Regions from separate parts of the Peribacillus sp. NJ4 genome, predicted to be linked through region 2. Evidence: a T-box and tRNA genes for the amino acid it is inferred to sense, from the RefSeq annotation. Region 2 holds a T-box; the other holds one or more tRNA genes.
What was found. The T-box of region 2 lies ahead of pheS (phenylalanine--tRNA ligase subunit alpha). A T-box ahead of a tRNA ligase gene usually reads a tRNA of that ligase, here a tRNA-Phe.
Positions count from the first base shown of each region.

Region 1: it encodes a tRNA-Phe, which carries the amino acid that the T-box ahead of pheS (phenylalanine--tRNA ligase subunit alpha) is inferred to sense. The anticodon was not compared.

Region 1 is NZ_JAUCFQ010000001.1:705,189-712,132, reverse strand. Features, by position in the region: gene menD (2-succinyl-5-enolpyruvyl-6-hydroxy-3-cyclohexene-1-carboxylic-acid synthase) at 1-299, opposite strand, end outside; gene QUF94_RS03640 (isochorismate synthase) at 292-1,701, opposite strand; gene QUF94_RS03635 (1,4-dihydroxy-2-naphthoate polyprenyltransferase) at 2,000-2,920, shown strand; gene QUF94_RS03630 (TraR/DksA C4-type zinc finger protein) at 3,067-3,693, shown strand; gene QUF94_RS03625 (hypothetical protein) at 3,695-3,817, shown strand; tRNA gene QUF94_RS03620 (tRNA-Glu) at 3,859-3,930, opposite strand; tRNA gene QUF94_RS03615 (tRNA-Ser) at 3,934-4,024, opposite strand; tRNA gene QUF94_RS03610 (tRNA-Asn) at 4,026-4,100, opposite strand; tRNA gene QUF94_RS03605 (tRNA-Ile) at 4,113-4,189, opposite strand; tRNA gene QUF94_RS03600 (tRNA-Gly) at 4,195-4,268, opposite strand; tRNA gene QUF94_RS03595 (tRNA-His) at 4,273-4,348, opposite strand; tRNA gene QUF94_RS03590 (tRNA-Phe) at 4,365-4,440, opposite strand; tRNA gene QUF94_RS03585 (tRNA-Asp) at 4,464-4,539, opposite strand; tRNA gene QUF94_RS03580 (tRNA-Met) at 4,546-4,619, opposite strand; tRNA gene QUF94_RS03575 (tRNA-Ser) at 4,722-4,814, opposite strand; tRNA gene QUF94_RS03570 (tRNA-Ile) at 4,835-4,911, opposite strand; tRNA gene QUF94_RS03565 (tRNA-Met) at 4,922-4,998, opposite strand; tRNA gene QUF94_RS03560 (tRNA-Ala) at 5,027-5,102, opposite strand; tRNA gene QUF94_RS03555 (tRNA-Pro) at 5,120-5,196, opposite strand; tRNA gene QUF94_RS03550 (tRNA-Arg) at 5,208-5,284, opposite strand; tRNA gene QUF94_RS03545 (tRNA-Leu) at 5,294-5,382, opposite strand; tRNA gene QUF94_RS03540 (tRNA-Gly) at 5,395-5,469, opposite strand; tRNA gene QUF94_RS03535 (tRNA-Leu) at 5,478-5,559, opposite strand; tRNA gene QUF94_RS03530 (tRNA-Lys) at 5,568-5,643, opposite strand; tRNA gene QUF94_RS03525 (tRNA-Thr) at 5,666-5,741, opposite strand; tRNA gene QUF94_RS03520 (tRNA-Val) at 5,752-5,827, opposite strand; rRNA gene rrf (5S ribosomal RNA) at 5,839-5,954, opposite strand; rRNA gene QUF94_RS03510 (23S ribosomal RNA) at 6,073-6,944, opposite strand, start outside.
Region 2 is NZ_JAUCFQ010000001.1:1,624,756-1,631,699, reverse strand. Features, by position in the region: gene rnhC (ribonuclease HIII) at 1-885, shown strand, start outside; gene QUF94_RS08185 (hypothetical protein) at 971-1,189, shown strand; gene pheT (phenylalanine--tRNA ligase subunit beta) at 1,231-3,645, opposite strand; gene pheS (phenylalanine--tRNA ligase subunit alpha) at 3,674-4,714, opposite strand; T-box leader at 4,773-5,014, opposite strand; gene QUF94_RS08170 (TrmH family RNA methyltransferase) at 5,058-5,816, opposite strand; gene sspI (small acid-soluble spore protein SspI) at 5,939-6,148, shown strand; gene QUF94_RS08160 (general stress protein) at 6,182-6,574, opposite strand; gene QUF94_RS08155 (YflT domain-containing protein) at 6,903-6,944, opposite strand, start outside.

The DNA.
Region 1 (6,944 bases), 920 kb from region 2:
AGCGGCACCCTTGAATAAAAAGCCTCAATGACGGCTGGATAAAAGTTTGCAGCGGCTGTACCGGACGTACAAAGAAGTCCGACAGGTTCCTTTAAGGCCTTAGCCAAACCAAGGGCAAAAAAAGCAGCCGAACGCTCATCCACATTAATATGAACTTCGATATCAGGGTGTTCCACTAGCAACAAAGCTAGGGGTGTGGATCGTGAACCCGGGCTCACCACCACATGCTTCATCTCATTTTGTGCCAGCTCATCGACAAATGAAGCAGCATATGCTGTCAATGCATCTCGGTCATTCATTAAGATTTCCTCCTAAAGCACTTAACATCGGATTGAATTTAATCCCCGTTTCCCGGAATTCACTTTCGGGAGTCGAATCCTCAACTACGCCGCATCCAGCAAAAAGCGATGCCTCATTGTTCTGTATAAGCGCAGATCGTATCCCTACAGCGAATTCCCCATTTCCATACGTATCCACCCAGCCTAGAGGACCCGCATAAAAGCCGCGTTCAAGACCTTCCATTTCCCGGATTCGGACAACGGCCTTTTCTTTTGGAAGTCCGCCCATAGCCGGTGTAGGATGTAGTTTCTCGACGAATTCAAAAATCGTGACACCTTCCTTGGATATTCCGCGGACCGGTGTATATAAATGCTGGATATGACGGTTTTTCATAAGTTTCGGTTCGGCCGGAACAATTACCTTTTCGCATACAGAATCAAAGGCATTCGATATCATCGACACGACATATTGGTGCTCTTGTAAATTCTTTTGGTCATGAAGCAATTCATCACCAAGACAAACATCTTCTTCCTCATCTTTCCCTCGCCCCATCGATCCAGCAAGACAGGTAGAAAATACTTCATTTCCCTGTTTCTTAATTAAACGTTCAGGAGTGGCACCGACAAAACAGTCACCACCAGCTTCCAAACTGAAAATATAGCTTAATGGCTGCTCAGCAATCAATTGTTCAAGCACTTTCCCTGAATCGATGGAACGCTCAAAAACCAGTCGAAGCTCCCTCGCCAAAACGATTTTGTCGAGATCTGTCGTCTTGATTTCCTGAACAGCCTCAGCGACCGTCCGTTTCCATTCGTCAGGTTTGACTTCCCTCTGCTTAACCAGGGAATTGTGACCCAATCCAGTGTCATCCAAGCTTTCGAAAAGGAAAGCTTCCCGTTCATTTATCATATCTATGAAGAGTTTTTCTGAATCATCAGGCGAACAAAGTAAGTTTGTCGTTAAGTAAGCTTGTTTCCCCACTATTGATAGCATGAAGGCAGGTATATAAAACAGGTTGTCCCCGAATTGATTCCAAAGGAGCGTACTGTTAGTTTCATAATCAAAAGAAAAGCCCCCAAACAGTAAAGGACCGGTCGCTTCTACATCAGTCAATCCTGTTTTGACAGCAGTATTCTGCAGTTTGATCCAGCTCTTTTCGACTTCTCTATAACGTTCGGCATTCGATGCCGCTTTGAGTTTCTTAACATTGCCTAAGCCGGTGATGGTTATTTCCTTTGCAGGGTCCTCCCAGAAAAAGCGTTCACCCGCGTACCGTTCTCTTCCAGCTTGATAAAATGAAAGGGGGTTCGTGCAATTAACTTTCTTAATATGACTGAATAGAACTTGATCATTCAAGTCCTTCGCCTTTTGTATAGCTGAAGCCAGTCCCTGAAACTGCCCAGTTTCTTCTGAGATAGCCAAAAAAATCCCCCCAAATGTACATTTTAAAAGCTTTTTAACCTATTTAAAGATACACCTCCATTCAACCTCATGTCAATAAAACGCCCCTATACCGAGCGATTCATGCCTGCTTTTTTCCTTATTATATGAATCTTAGCGAATGAAGAGAAATATCCTTTATTTTGGAAGAGAATCGTCCACGAAATCAATTGACACCCTTACCTAATTTTCCTATCCTTATTAGGATAACCTTTTGTGCAACATTTCAATATTTGTTATAATTTCGAGAGAACCAATAATGAGTTTGAGGAGAGAAATAATGCAAACAGAATACGACGGACTTCCCCTTAAACGGACCTGGAAGATTTGGTGGGAGTTAATTCGTCCACATACACTAACCGCAGCTTTTGTCCCGGTCTTACTTGGAACTATGATTGCACTTTTGGATGATGGAGTGAATTGGTTACTATTCGCTGCCATGATGATTGCAAGTATCCTGATTCAAGCTGCAACCAATTTATTCAATGAATACTATGATTTCAAGCGAGGCTTGGATACGGAGGAATCCGTAGGCATCGGTGGCGGAATCGTCCGTCATGGGATGACCCCCAAACTCATCATGACCTTGGCCCTTGGCATGTATGCCATCGCACTCATAATCGGAATCTATATCTGTGCCGCATCATCTTGGTGGCTTGCTGCAGTAGGACTGGTTTGCATGCTTGTCGGCTATCTTTATACAGGCGGTCCCCTACCCATTTCATATACACCATTCGGGGAACTTTTTTCTGGATTGTTCATGGGCTTTTTGATAATCCTGATCGCCTTTTTCATTCAAACCGGTCATGTTTCCTCAACAGCCATCTTAATTGCCATTCCAAGTGGAATATTGGTCGGGTTGATCAACTTATCCAATAACCTCCGTGACCATGATGGGGATAAGGCACATGGCCGCAAAACCATGCCTGTAGTGATGGGCAGGAAAAACGCCCTGAAATTCATGGCAATCATGTTTGCCTTCTCTTATCTATGGCTGGTTGGGTTAGTCCTTACCGGAAACGTAACAGCGTGGATTCTCCTTGCCTTCCTAAGCATCCCTAAAGCCATGGCCGCAATCAAAGGCTTCGTAGGTAAAACGCAGCCGATCACCATGGTGCCAGCAATGAAAGCCACGGCCCAGACGAACACCTTCTTTGGCTTACTCATGGCCATTGGATTATTCATCAGCTATCTAATATGATCTCCAAGGACTGAGCTCATCCGCTCAGTCCTTTTTTCTATCTTCCGTTCCATTTTGTTTTCCTATACTACGATTCGGGTAATAGATAATACAACCATCTTACCAATATAAAATGAGATATGGACTTTAGAAGGAGTGAAACGGATATGGCAACCAAACAGCAAATGCAAAAATTCAAAAAAGAACTGCTTCAAGAAAAAGATGAGCTTGGAAACAGGATTCAAAATGATGAACAATCCGTTCTGGATAAAAGCCAGACTGAATCCGTAGGGGAATTATCATCCTATGATAATCATCCTGCTGACCTAGGAACAGAATTATTCGAGATGGAACGGAACCAAGCATTGGATGAGCATGCACAATCTGAAATGGAGAAAATCGAAGAAGCATTGAATGCCATAGATGAGGGTACGTATGGCCATTGTGAAACCTGTGATATAGAAATCCCCATCGATAGGCTTGAAGCGATCCCAAGCACTCTTTACTGTGTCGAGCATGCCCCAGAACGGCCTACTATACAAGACCGACCAGTGGAAGAGGATATATTGATTCCATCTAAGGGTGATCATTTTGAAAATCGTCATGGAAATGAAATAGTGGATAAAGAGGATAGCTTTGGTGAAGTCGCCAAATTCGGTACATCCGAAACGCCATCTGATTACACCGGCGATCATGACAATTATAATGATCTTTATAAAACCGAAGATGAAACGGATGGATTTCCAGAAGACTATGAAGGATTTGCAGCAAATGATATCGAAGGAAAAAAATAGGGTGGATATACCGAACAAAAAGCAAAAGGAATATGAAGATACATTAGATGAAGAAAATATCGATTCCCAGCTTGGAAACATTCCTTATAAACAAAAAGATACTTATATCAATGAAAAGAAATGAAAAAAAGAAGCATACATGAATGTATGCTTCCTTTTTTGTTATGACCCGTACGGGATTCGAACCCGTGTTACCGCCGTGAAAGGGCGGTGTCTTAACCGCTTGACCAACGGGCCAAATGGCGGAGAAGGAGGGATTTGAACCCTCGCGCCGCTCGCGCGACCTACACCCTTAGCAGGGGCGCCTCTTCAGCCTCTTGAGTACTTCCCCATGGCTCCGCAGGTAGGACTCGAACCTACGACCGTTCGGTTAACAGCCGAATGCTCTACCACTGAGCTACTGCGGAACAATATGAATATGGTGGGCCTAAATGGACTCGAACCATCGACCTCACGCTTATCAGGCGTGCGCTCTAACCAGCTGAGCTATAGGCCCATATTTGGAGCGGGTGAAGGGAATCGAACCCTCATCATCAGCTTGGAAGGCTGAGGTTTTACCACTAAACTACACCCGCGAAATGGGGCGACTGATGGGAATCGAACCCACGAATGCCTGAACCACAATCAGGTGCGTTAACCACTTCGCCACAACCGCCGTAATATGAAAGATATGGTGGCTCAGGACGGAATCGAACCGCCGACACAAGGATTTTCAGTCCTTTGCTCTACCGACTGAGCTACTGAGCCACATTTGTATTAAATTTAAAAAATGGCGGTCCCGACGGGAATCGAACCCGCGATCTCCTGCGTGACAGGCAGGCATGTTAACCGCTACACCACGGGACCTAATAATTGCGGGGACAGGATTTGAACCTGCGACCTTCGGGTTATGAGCCCGACGAGCTACCGGACTGCTCCACCCCGCGACGGTAATAATGAAACGATTTGCATCAAGTTTTCGTGAATATTGTTTTTTCGCTTCCTCTATGTAAGGTTGTTTCAAAACAACTTGCTGCTTTTTAAAAAAATGGAGGAGGTAGAGGGATTCGAACCCCCGCGGGATTTGACTCCCCTGTCGGTTTTCAAGACCGATCCCTTCAGCCGAACTTGGGTATACCTCCACGGCTTTAAAAAATGCATATGGTGGACCTTGTAGGACTCGAACCTACGACCGGACGGTTATGAGCCGTCTGCTCTAACCAGCTGAGCTAAAGGTCCTTATATTTATTGGTAGCGGCGGAGGGGATCGAACCCCCGACCTCACGGGTATGAACCGTACGCTCTAGCCAGCTGAGCTACACCGCCAATATAATATAAGTATCTGATTGAAAAATGGTGGAGCCTAGCGGGATCGAACCGCTGACCTCCTGCGTGCAAGGCAGGCGCTCTCCCAGCTGAGCTAAGGCCCCATTCATTAAAAATCACGTGGTCGGGAAGACAGGATTCGAACCTGCGACCCCTTGGTCCCAAACCAAGTGCTCTACCAAGCTGAGCTACTTCCCGCAATAAAAACATGGTGCGCCCGGCGGGAGTCGAACCTACAACCTTCTGATTCGTAGTCAGATGCTCTATCCAATTGAGCTACGGGCGCATATTAAGATGGTGCCGAGGACCGGAATCGAACCGGTACGGTAGTCACCTACCGCAGGATTTTAAGTCCTGTGCGTCTGCCAGTTCCGCCACCCCGGCACATACGAAAAGTGGAGCGGAAGACGGGATTCGAACCCGCGACCCCAACCTTGGCAAGGTTGTATTCTACCACTGAACTACTTCCGCATGAAAGATGCGGGTGAAGGGACTTGAACCCCCACGCCTTGCGGCGCCAGATCCTAAGTCTGGTGCGTCTGCCAATTCCGCCACACCCGCATATAAAATGGTGAGCCATGAAGGATTCGAACCTTCGACCCTCTGATTAAAAGTCAGATGCTCTACCAACTGAGCTAATGGCTCGTGCTTGTACTATTTCAAAATATGGTGCCGGCAAGAGGACTTGAACCCCCAACCTACTGATTACAAGTCAGTTGCTCTACCAGTTGAGCTACACCGGCAGGTGTAAAATGGTGGAGGATGACGGGATCGAACCGCCGACCCTCTGCTTGTAAGGCAGATGCTCTCCCAGCTGAGCTAATCCTCCATATAAAACCTGCTTGGCGACGTCCTACTCTCACAGGGGGAAACCCCCAACTACCATCGGCGCTGAAGAGCTTAACTGCCGTGTTCGGAATGGGAACGGGTGTGACCTCTTCGCTATCGTCACCAAACATTGTTAACATTTTTTTAAGACATATATTATTATAACGTCTTTTCGAAAAAATGCAAGAAGAAATTTTCATTCCTTCAAAACTAGATAATAAGAAGGTATTTCATTTTTTTAAAGCGTTGGTTAAGTCCTCGATCTATTAGTATCAGTCAGCTCCACATGTCGCCACGCTTCCACCTCTGACCTATCAACCTGATCATCTTTCAGGGATCTTACTAGCTTGCGCCATGGGAAATCTCATCTTGAGGGGGGCTTCATGCTTAGATGCTTTCAGCACTTATCCCGTCCGCACGTAGCTACCCAGCTATGCCTTTGGCAAGACAACTGGTACACCAGCGGTGCGTCCATCCCGGTCCTCTCGTACTAAGGACAGCTCCTCTCAAATTTCCTGCGCCCGCGACGGATAGGGACCGAACTGTCTCACGACGTTCTGAACCCAGCTCGCGTACCGCTTTAATGGGCGAACAGCCCAACCCTTGGGACCGACTACAGCCCCAGGATGCGATGAGCCGACATCGAGGTGCCAAACCTCCCCGTCGATGTGGACTCTTGGGGGAGATAAGCCTGTTATCCCCGGGGTAGCTTTTATCCGTTGAGCGATGGCCCTTCCATGCGGAACCACCGGATCACTAAGCCCGACTTTCGTCCCTGCTCGACTTGTAGGTCTCGCAGTCAAGCTCCCTTGTGCCTTTACACTCTACGAATGATTTCCAACCATTCTGAGGGAACCTTTGGGCGCCTCCGTTACTCTTTAGGAGGCGACCGCCCCAGTCAAACTGCCCACCTGACACTGTCTCCCACCCCGATAAGGGGCGCGGGTTAGAATTTCAATACAGCCAGGGTAGTATCCCACCAACGCCTCCACCGAAGCTAGCGCTCCGGCTTCTCAGGCTCCTACCTATCCTGTACAAGCTGTACCAAAATTCAATATCAGGCTGCAGTAAAGCTCCACGGGGTCTTTCCGTCCTGTCGCGGGTAACCTGCATCTTCA
Region 2 (6,944 bases):
GCCAAGCTGCCGCCGGGGAGCATCTTTTCCGCAAAACCGCCGCTATGTACGGTGACTGCCTATAAATCCGGAAAGGTACTCTTTCAGGGTAAGAATGCCGAACAGGAAGCGGTAAAATGGCAACAAAATACCACTGCTGCGGCCCCAAAGAAAAAAACGGCTTCATCTGCATCAGTAAACGTCCACCGCTATTCACCACCTGCAAATATCGGAACCATGTCAGTGATTGGTTCCGATGAAGTCGGAACAGGAGACTATTTCGGTCCGATCACCGTAGTGGCCGTATATGCAAAAAAGGAGCAACTCGCCCTGTTGAAGGAACTTGGTGTCCAGGATTCCAAAAATCTGAAGGATCCACAAATCATCGAAATTGCCAAACAGATTAAGGATGTGGTGCCATTCAGCCTGCTCACATGCGACAACCCGAAATATAATACGCTGCAGGCAAAGGGAATGTCACAAGGAAAAATGAAGGCAATCCTCCATAACCAGGCGATCAAGAATCTCATACAAAAAATCCAGCCGGAAGAAGCGGAAGCGGTCCTTATTGATCAATTCGCTCAACCAGATGTATTTTTCAATTACCTAAAAGGCCAAGAACTATTTCAAGCCAATGCCACCTATTTATGCACAAAAGCGGAAGGCATACACCTTGGAGTGGCAGCCGCTTCCATCCTGGCCCGATATGCATTCGTCAAACGCTTTGATTTGCTGAGTGAAAAAGCCGGATTCAAAATCCCTAAAGGTGCCGGCTTTGCAGTCGATGAAGCGGCCGCAAGATTGATTCATGAGAAAGGAATCGATTCATTAAACGAATTCACGAAAACCCACTTCGCCAATACAGAAAAAGCGAAGCGATTATATCAACAGAAATATCATAAATAAGGGAAAGCGGCTGACCTTCCGGGTACAGCCGCCTTTTTTTGTTTAATGAAGAACTTGATTTACTCGTGAATGTGCACATTTTCTTGTGAGTTTGCGCCTTTTACTCGTGAGTTTACGTGATTTACTCGTGAGTTTGCGCACTTTACTCGTGAGTTTGCGCGTTTTTCTCGTGAGTTTACGCGTTTTACTCGTGACTTTACGCGTTTTACTCGTGAGTTTCCGCACTTTACTCGTGAATTCACGCCATTTACTCGTGAATTTGCACATTTTACTGAATTTAGGCGTTTTTCTCGTAAGTTCATAAAAAGACAGCTTCCCTGGATTCAGGGAGCTGTCTTTTTGGTTTTATCCTCTTAGTTCTGCGCCAGCTTTTTCTTTGACGGCTTCAAGCACTTTTTCATGTGCTTTTGTAATGTCCTCGTCCGTTAGGGTACGTTCCGGATCGAAGTATTTCAGTGAGTAGGCAATGGATTTCTTGCCTTCCTCCATTCTGTCACCCTCGTATAAGTCGAAGATGCTTACTTCTTTCAGTAGTTTGCCACCAGCTTCTTCAATAATATCCTGAATGTCCCCGGCTTTCGTAGCTTGGTCCACAACGAGCGCGATATCGCGTGTTGTTGATGGATAGCGCGGAATGGTTTTGTAGGCAATCGGCGCTACTTCGGCTTCGGCCAATGCTTTTAAGGAAAGTTCGAAAATGTATGTTTCTTTAATATCCAAGTCTTTTTGGACGGTTGGGTGCACTTGGCCGATAAAGCCAATCACATCACCATTCAAAAGTACTTCCGCTGTCCGTCCTGGATGCATGTCGTTGATTTCCGCTTGGCGGTAACTGATTTGATCAGCTAATCCAAGTGTATCGAATAACGCTTCGATCACGCCTTTGGCTACAAAGAAATCCACTGGTTTCTTTTCACCTTGCCATAGGTGCGACTCCCATAGGCCTGTGATGGCTCCAGCAATATGTTCTTTTTCTTCAGGAAGTTCTTGTTCGTCCTGCTTAAAGAAAACCGAACCGATTTCATACAGGGCTAGTGAATCAATTTGGCGGGCATTGTTATATTTCACGACTTCCAGCAATTGAGGAACGATGCTCAAACGCAATTGGCTCCGTTCTTCACTCATTGGCATTGCTAAACGAATGGATTCTCTAGCTTCCAATGCGAATTGGGACGCTTTTTCCTGGCTTGTCAGTGAATAGGTCACCGCTTGATAAAGGCCTGCGCCTTCAAGTGTACGGCGTGCTTTCCGCCGTTTAATTTGATAGTCAGTCAATTGGCCTGGAGTAGAAGAACCGATCGGCAGTGTAGCGGGAATGTTATCATATCCATATAAACGTGCAGCCTCTTCAACTAAATCAGCTTCAATCGTAATATCACCACGGCGCGTCGGGACAGTGATGGTGAACGTTTCATTGTCAAGTTCGACGCCGAATTGAAGGCGTTTGAAGATGGACTCCACAACTGACACGGTCATGCTTGTTCCAAGAAGTGTGTTGATTTTTTCAAGTGTGATGCTAATGACCGCAGGTTCCATTGTCAATTCATCCACTTCTGCCGCTCCTTGTAAGACTGTTCCGCCAGCATATTGTGCAATCAATTGTGCTGCACGTTCTCCAGCTTCACGTACACGGGCCGGATCGACGCCTTTTTCAAAACGGGCACTTGCTTCACTGCGTAAGCCATGGTCTTTAGAAGCTTTACGAACTACTGTACCTGCAAAATATGCACTTTCAATAATGATGTTCGTTGTATCATTTTTCACTTCGGAATCCGCTCCGCCCATTACACCAGCTATTGCAACAGGCTCGCTGCCATTTGTGATCACTAAATGGTCTGGTGTCAAAGTGCGTTCAGCTTCATCCAACGTTACGATTTTTTCTGCATCTTTCGCTCTGCGGATGACGATTTCCTTTGAACCAAAGCGGTCATAATCAAAGGCATGTAGCGGTTGACCATATTCAAGCAAAATGTAGTTCGTGATATCGACCACATTATTATGAGGTCGGATACCTGCAGACATTAGCCGAGTCTGCATCCAAAGCGGTGAGGGGCCGACTTTAACATCTTTAATGATTTTTGCAATGTATATCGGGTTATCTTCTTTCGCTTCCACTTTGACACTGATATAATCAGAAGCTTTTTCAGCTGCCTCTTCTTTCTCGACAACCGGCCATTTCACTTCCCGGCCTAAAATGGCACCCACTTCGTATGCAACACCAAGCATGCTTAATGCATCAGAACGGTTTGGAGTCAGTCCAAGTTCCAGCACTTCATCACTTAATCCGAGTTCCTCCAATGCATCATTCCCCACTTCCACATCATTAGGGAAGACGAAGATGCCTGTAGCATAATCCTTGGACACGAGCTTGGATTCGAAGCCCAATTCTTGAAGCGAGCAAATCATCCCGTGCGATTCTTCTCCGCGAAGTTTCGCTTTCTTGATTTTGAAATTACCTGGAAGGACTGCGCCAACAGTAGCGACTGCGACTTTTTGGCCTTTATCGACATTCGGTGCCCCACAGATGATTTGAACGGGATTTTCGGCCCCGATATCAACTTGGCATTTATTCAACTTATCCGCATTTGGATGCTGTTCACGTTCAATGACATGCCCGATGACGACTCCTTTAAGCCCTTCACTTTTCTTTTCTACCCCTTCAACCTCAATGCCGCTTTTCGTGATTTTGTCTGCTAGCTCCGTCGCATTGATGCCTGAAAGGTCAACATAATCTTGTAACCATTTATATGACACAAACATGGTAGGTCCTCCTTTTTAAAATAAAAATTTATGCTTCGTGATGGTTGAATTGTTTTAAGAATCGAACATCATTCGTATAGAAATGACGGATATCGTCCACACCGTATTTCAACATGGCAATCCGTTCTACGCCAATTCCAAATGCGAATCCAGAGTATTTCTTGGAATCGAAGCCAGCCATTTCAAGGACGTTCGGATGAACGATCCCGCCGCCAAGCACTTCGATCCAGCCTGTTTGTTTACATACGCTGCAGCCTTTACCACCGCAAATTTTACAAGAAATATCCACTTCGACGGAAGGCTCCGTAAATGGGAAGAAACTTGGACGAAGACGGATTTCACGGTCTTGCCCGAATACTTTTTTCGCAAATACGTCAAGCGTTCCTTTCAGGTCGCTCATGCTGATGTTCTCATCGATGACCAAGCCCTCAATTTGCTGGAATTGATGGGAGTGTGTCGCATCATCGTTATCACGGCGATATACTTTACCCGGGCAGATAATTTTAACAGGACCTTGACCTTTATGTTTTTCCATCGTTCTGGCTTGAACCGGTGAAGTGTGCGTACGCATCAGGATTTCATCCGTGATGTAGAAGGAGTCCTGCATATCACGTGCCGGATGGCTTTTTGGCAAGTTAAGTGCCTCGAAGTTGTAGTAGTCGCTTTCAACTTCGGGACCTTCTGCAACCGTATAACCCATTCCGATGAATAAGTCTTCGATTTCCTCCACGACACGTGTTAATGGGTGAAGATTCCCCTTGTTAACCGGACGTCCTGGAAGTGTGACGTCAACCGTTTCAGTTGCTAGCTTAGCATTGACCGCCGCAGTTTCAAGTGCTTTTTGTTTCTCCTCGATCTTTGTTGCGATCGCTTCCCGAACATCATTGGCTAGTGCCCCGATTTTCGGACGTTCTTCGGCAGATAATTTACCCATGCCGCGCAATACCTCAGTGATTGGTCCTTTTTTCCCTAAATAAGCGACACGTACTTCATTCAGTTCCTTTAATTCGGAAGCGGCGGCAACTTTTTGCAACGCTTCTTCCTGCAGTTCTAGTAAACGTTCCTGCATCATGTCTTCCTCCTTTATTTTCCTTTTGTAAAAATGAACACAAAAAAACCCCAATCCCTAAAGGGACGAGGTTTATGTATCGCGGTACCACCCTTATTAGTGCATGAACAAATAAACTTCTGCACTCACTTCATTAAAAATAACGGCTCTTCACCGGAACATTTTTCGGACATTCTGTCTTCCCAATGCCAACTCGAAAGGTGAATTCCCTTAAGCAGTGCCATAAAAATGCTTTCAGTCAAGGCATTTTTTCCCTGGATATGGATAACTTAAGTTACTATTCTTTGTCATCGTTGTTTCAATATAAAATTCTGTTTTATTATATTATAATTCCACGGCCGTTTCAAATCGATTTTCGTAAATGGTACATTAAAATCCCGGCAGCGATCCCCACATTCAGAGATTCGCTTTTTCCGTAGATGGGAATATAAAGGTTTTTAGTCGTTTTCTCCAGTAATTCCTTCGATACTCCTTGGCCTTCATTGCCGACCAGCAGGGCAAATCGGGAAGACTTTTCCACTTCTTCAAATGGGGATGCTCCTTCTAATGCCGTGCCATAGACCGGTGTGCCGATTTGCTTCAGCTCATCGATGATTTCGGAAAGGTTCCCTTTAATGACAGGCATATGGAATAGGCTCCCTTGTGTCGAACGTACCACTTTGGGATTATACAAGTCGGCACACCCTTCGCCAAGAATGACCGCATCGATTCCAGCTGCATCCGCTGTCCTGATCATCGTTCCAATATTCCCCGGATCCTGGACGGCATCGATCAACAATAGTTTATCCGGATTAATGGACGTCATGCTCGTTGATTTCTGTTCACAAACAGCTGCAATTCCCTGTGGGGCTTCGGTATCGCATATCGCTTTCATAATATCATTTTTCACATAGATGACTTCTGTACCTTCCAGCTTAAAATGGGCTGGCATTTCAGTTTCTTCATTGACGATCACTTCCATGACGATATCTTCTTTTAAGGCTTCTTCAACTAGGTGAAAACCCTCGACTAAATATTTGCCTGTTTTATCTCGTTCTTTTTTCGTCAATAGCTTTTTCCATTGCTTCACTTGCGGGTTTTTTACCGATTCGATATATTTCAAGGGTAAACGCTCCTTTAACTTAACACTGATTTTCCTATTATAACGCAATTCACATACATATTGCATACGAGTTTGTGAAATGCTATTAATGTCAGTCATTATGTGTTAGAGGAGGAATAATTGTGAATTTAAACCTACGTAATGCGATTATCCAAAATGTATCTGGAAATTCGCAAGAGCAGCTAGAAGACACGATTGTCGATGCCATACAGAATGGCGAGGAAAAAATGCTTCCTGGATTGGGAGTATTATTCGAGGTCATCTGGCAAAATTCATCTGAACAGGAAAAACAAGAAATGATCACTGCCCTCGAAGCAGGATTAAAAAAATAACAGCCCTCAAAGGCTGTTATTTTTTTAGTTAGCTTACTTCTTCATTGGTACCACTTTACCGGCGCCAGCCTTCAATTCTTCGATAGAGACTTCTTCATCGATAAGAAGAATGAATTTCTTAGCACCCACTTCTTTAAGCATCGCTTTTGTCTCAGCAAAAGAGTAGCCGTATTTCGTGAAAAAGCTGCGTAAATCTCCAGATCCTTCATCAGTGAAGTAGTGGAAGATTTTTAAAAAAAGAGTATCCTCCTTATCCTGATTGGCGATGATCAGGATATCCGTATGTTCATTTCCAAGCTGCACATCATTTTTTATATCAGCTGCTACTGTCATTTGGGAGCCAGTCACGCCTTTTGCTTGTAAATCTTGAATTGCAGCAAGTAGTTCCGGATTAGAGTCAAAAACACCATATATGTTTTTTTCCATGTTTTTCCCCCTCCTTGTTACTTTACTTATAATAAAATTCCTTTGTAATTATACCTTGCGGCTTTATCAATAAACAAGCAAATAGTCTATTGAGAATTCCTGACTAATAAACGAGGGAACCCTTTGCCTAAAAGGTTTCAGATTAAAATTATCTACAGTTTTTTAAGGGTTTGTACAATTCGAACGTTGCCTCCAGGCACTGACTTTCCGCGGGCGGTCCGGGAGCCTACTCGGCGCCTGCGGGGTCTCGCATACCCGTTCCACTTTTTAGAATCCCTTTTGTCTACAAACTGAAATAACAGCCTTGTGCAGGCTGCTATTTTGCGTATTATAGATTATCGGTATTAATTCGATTTTTAATGTATTCATC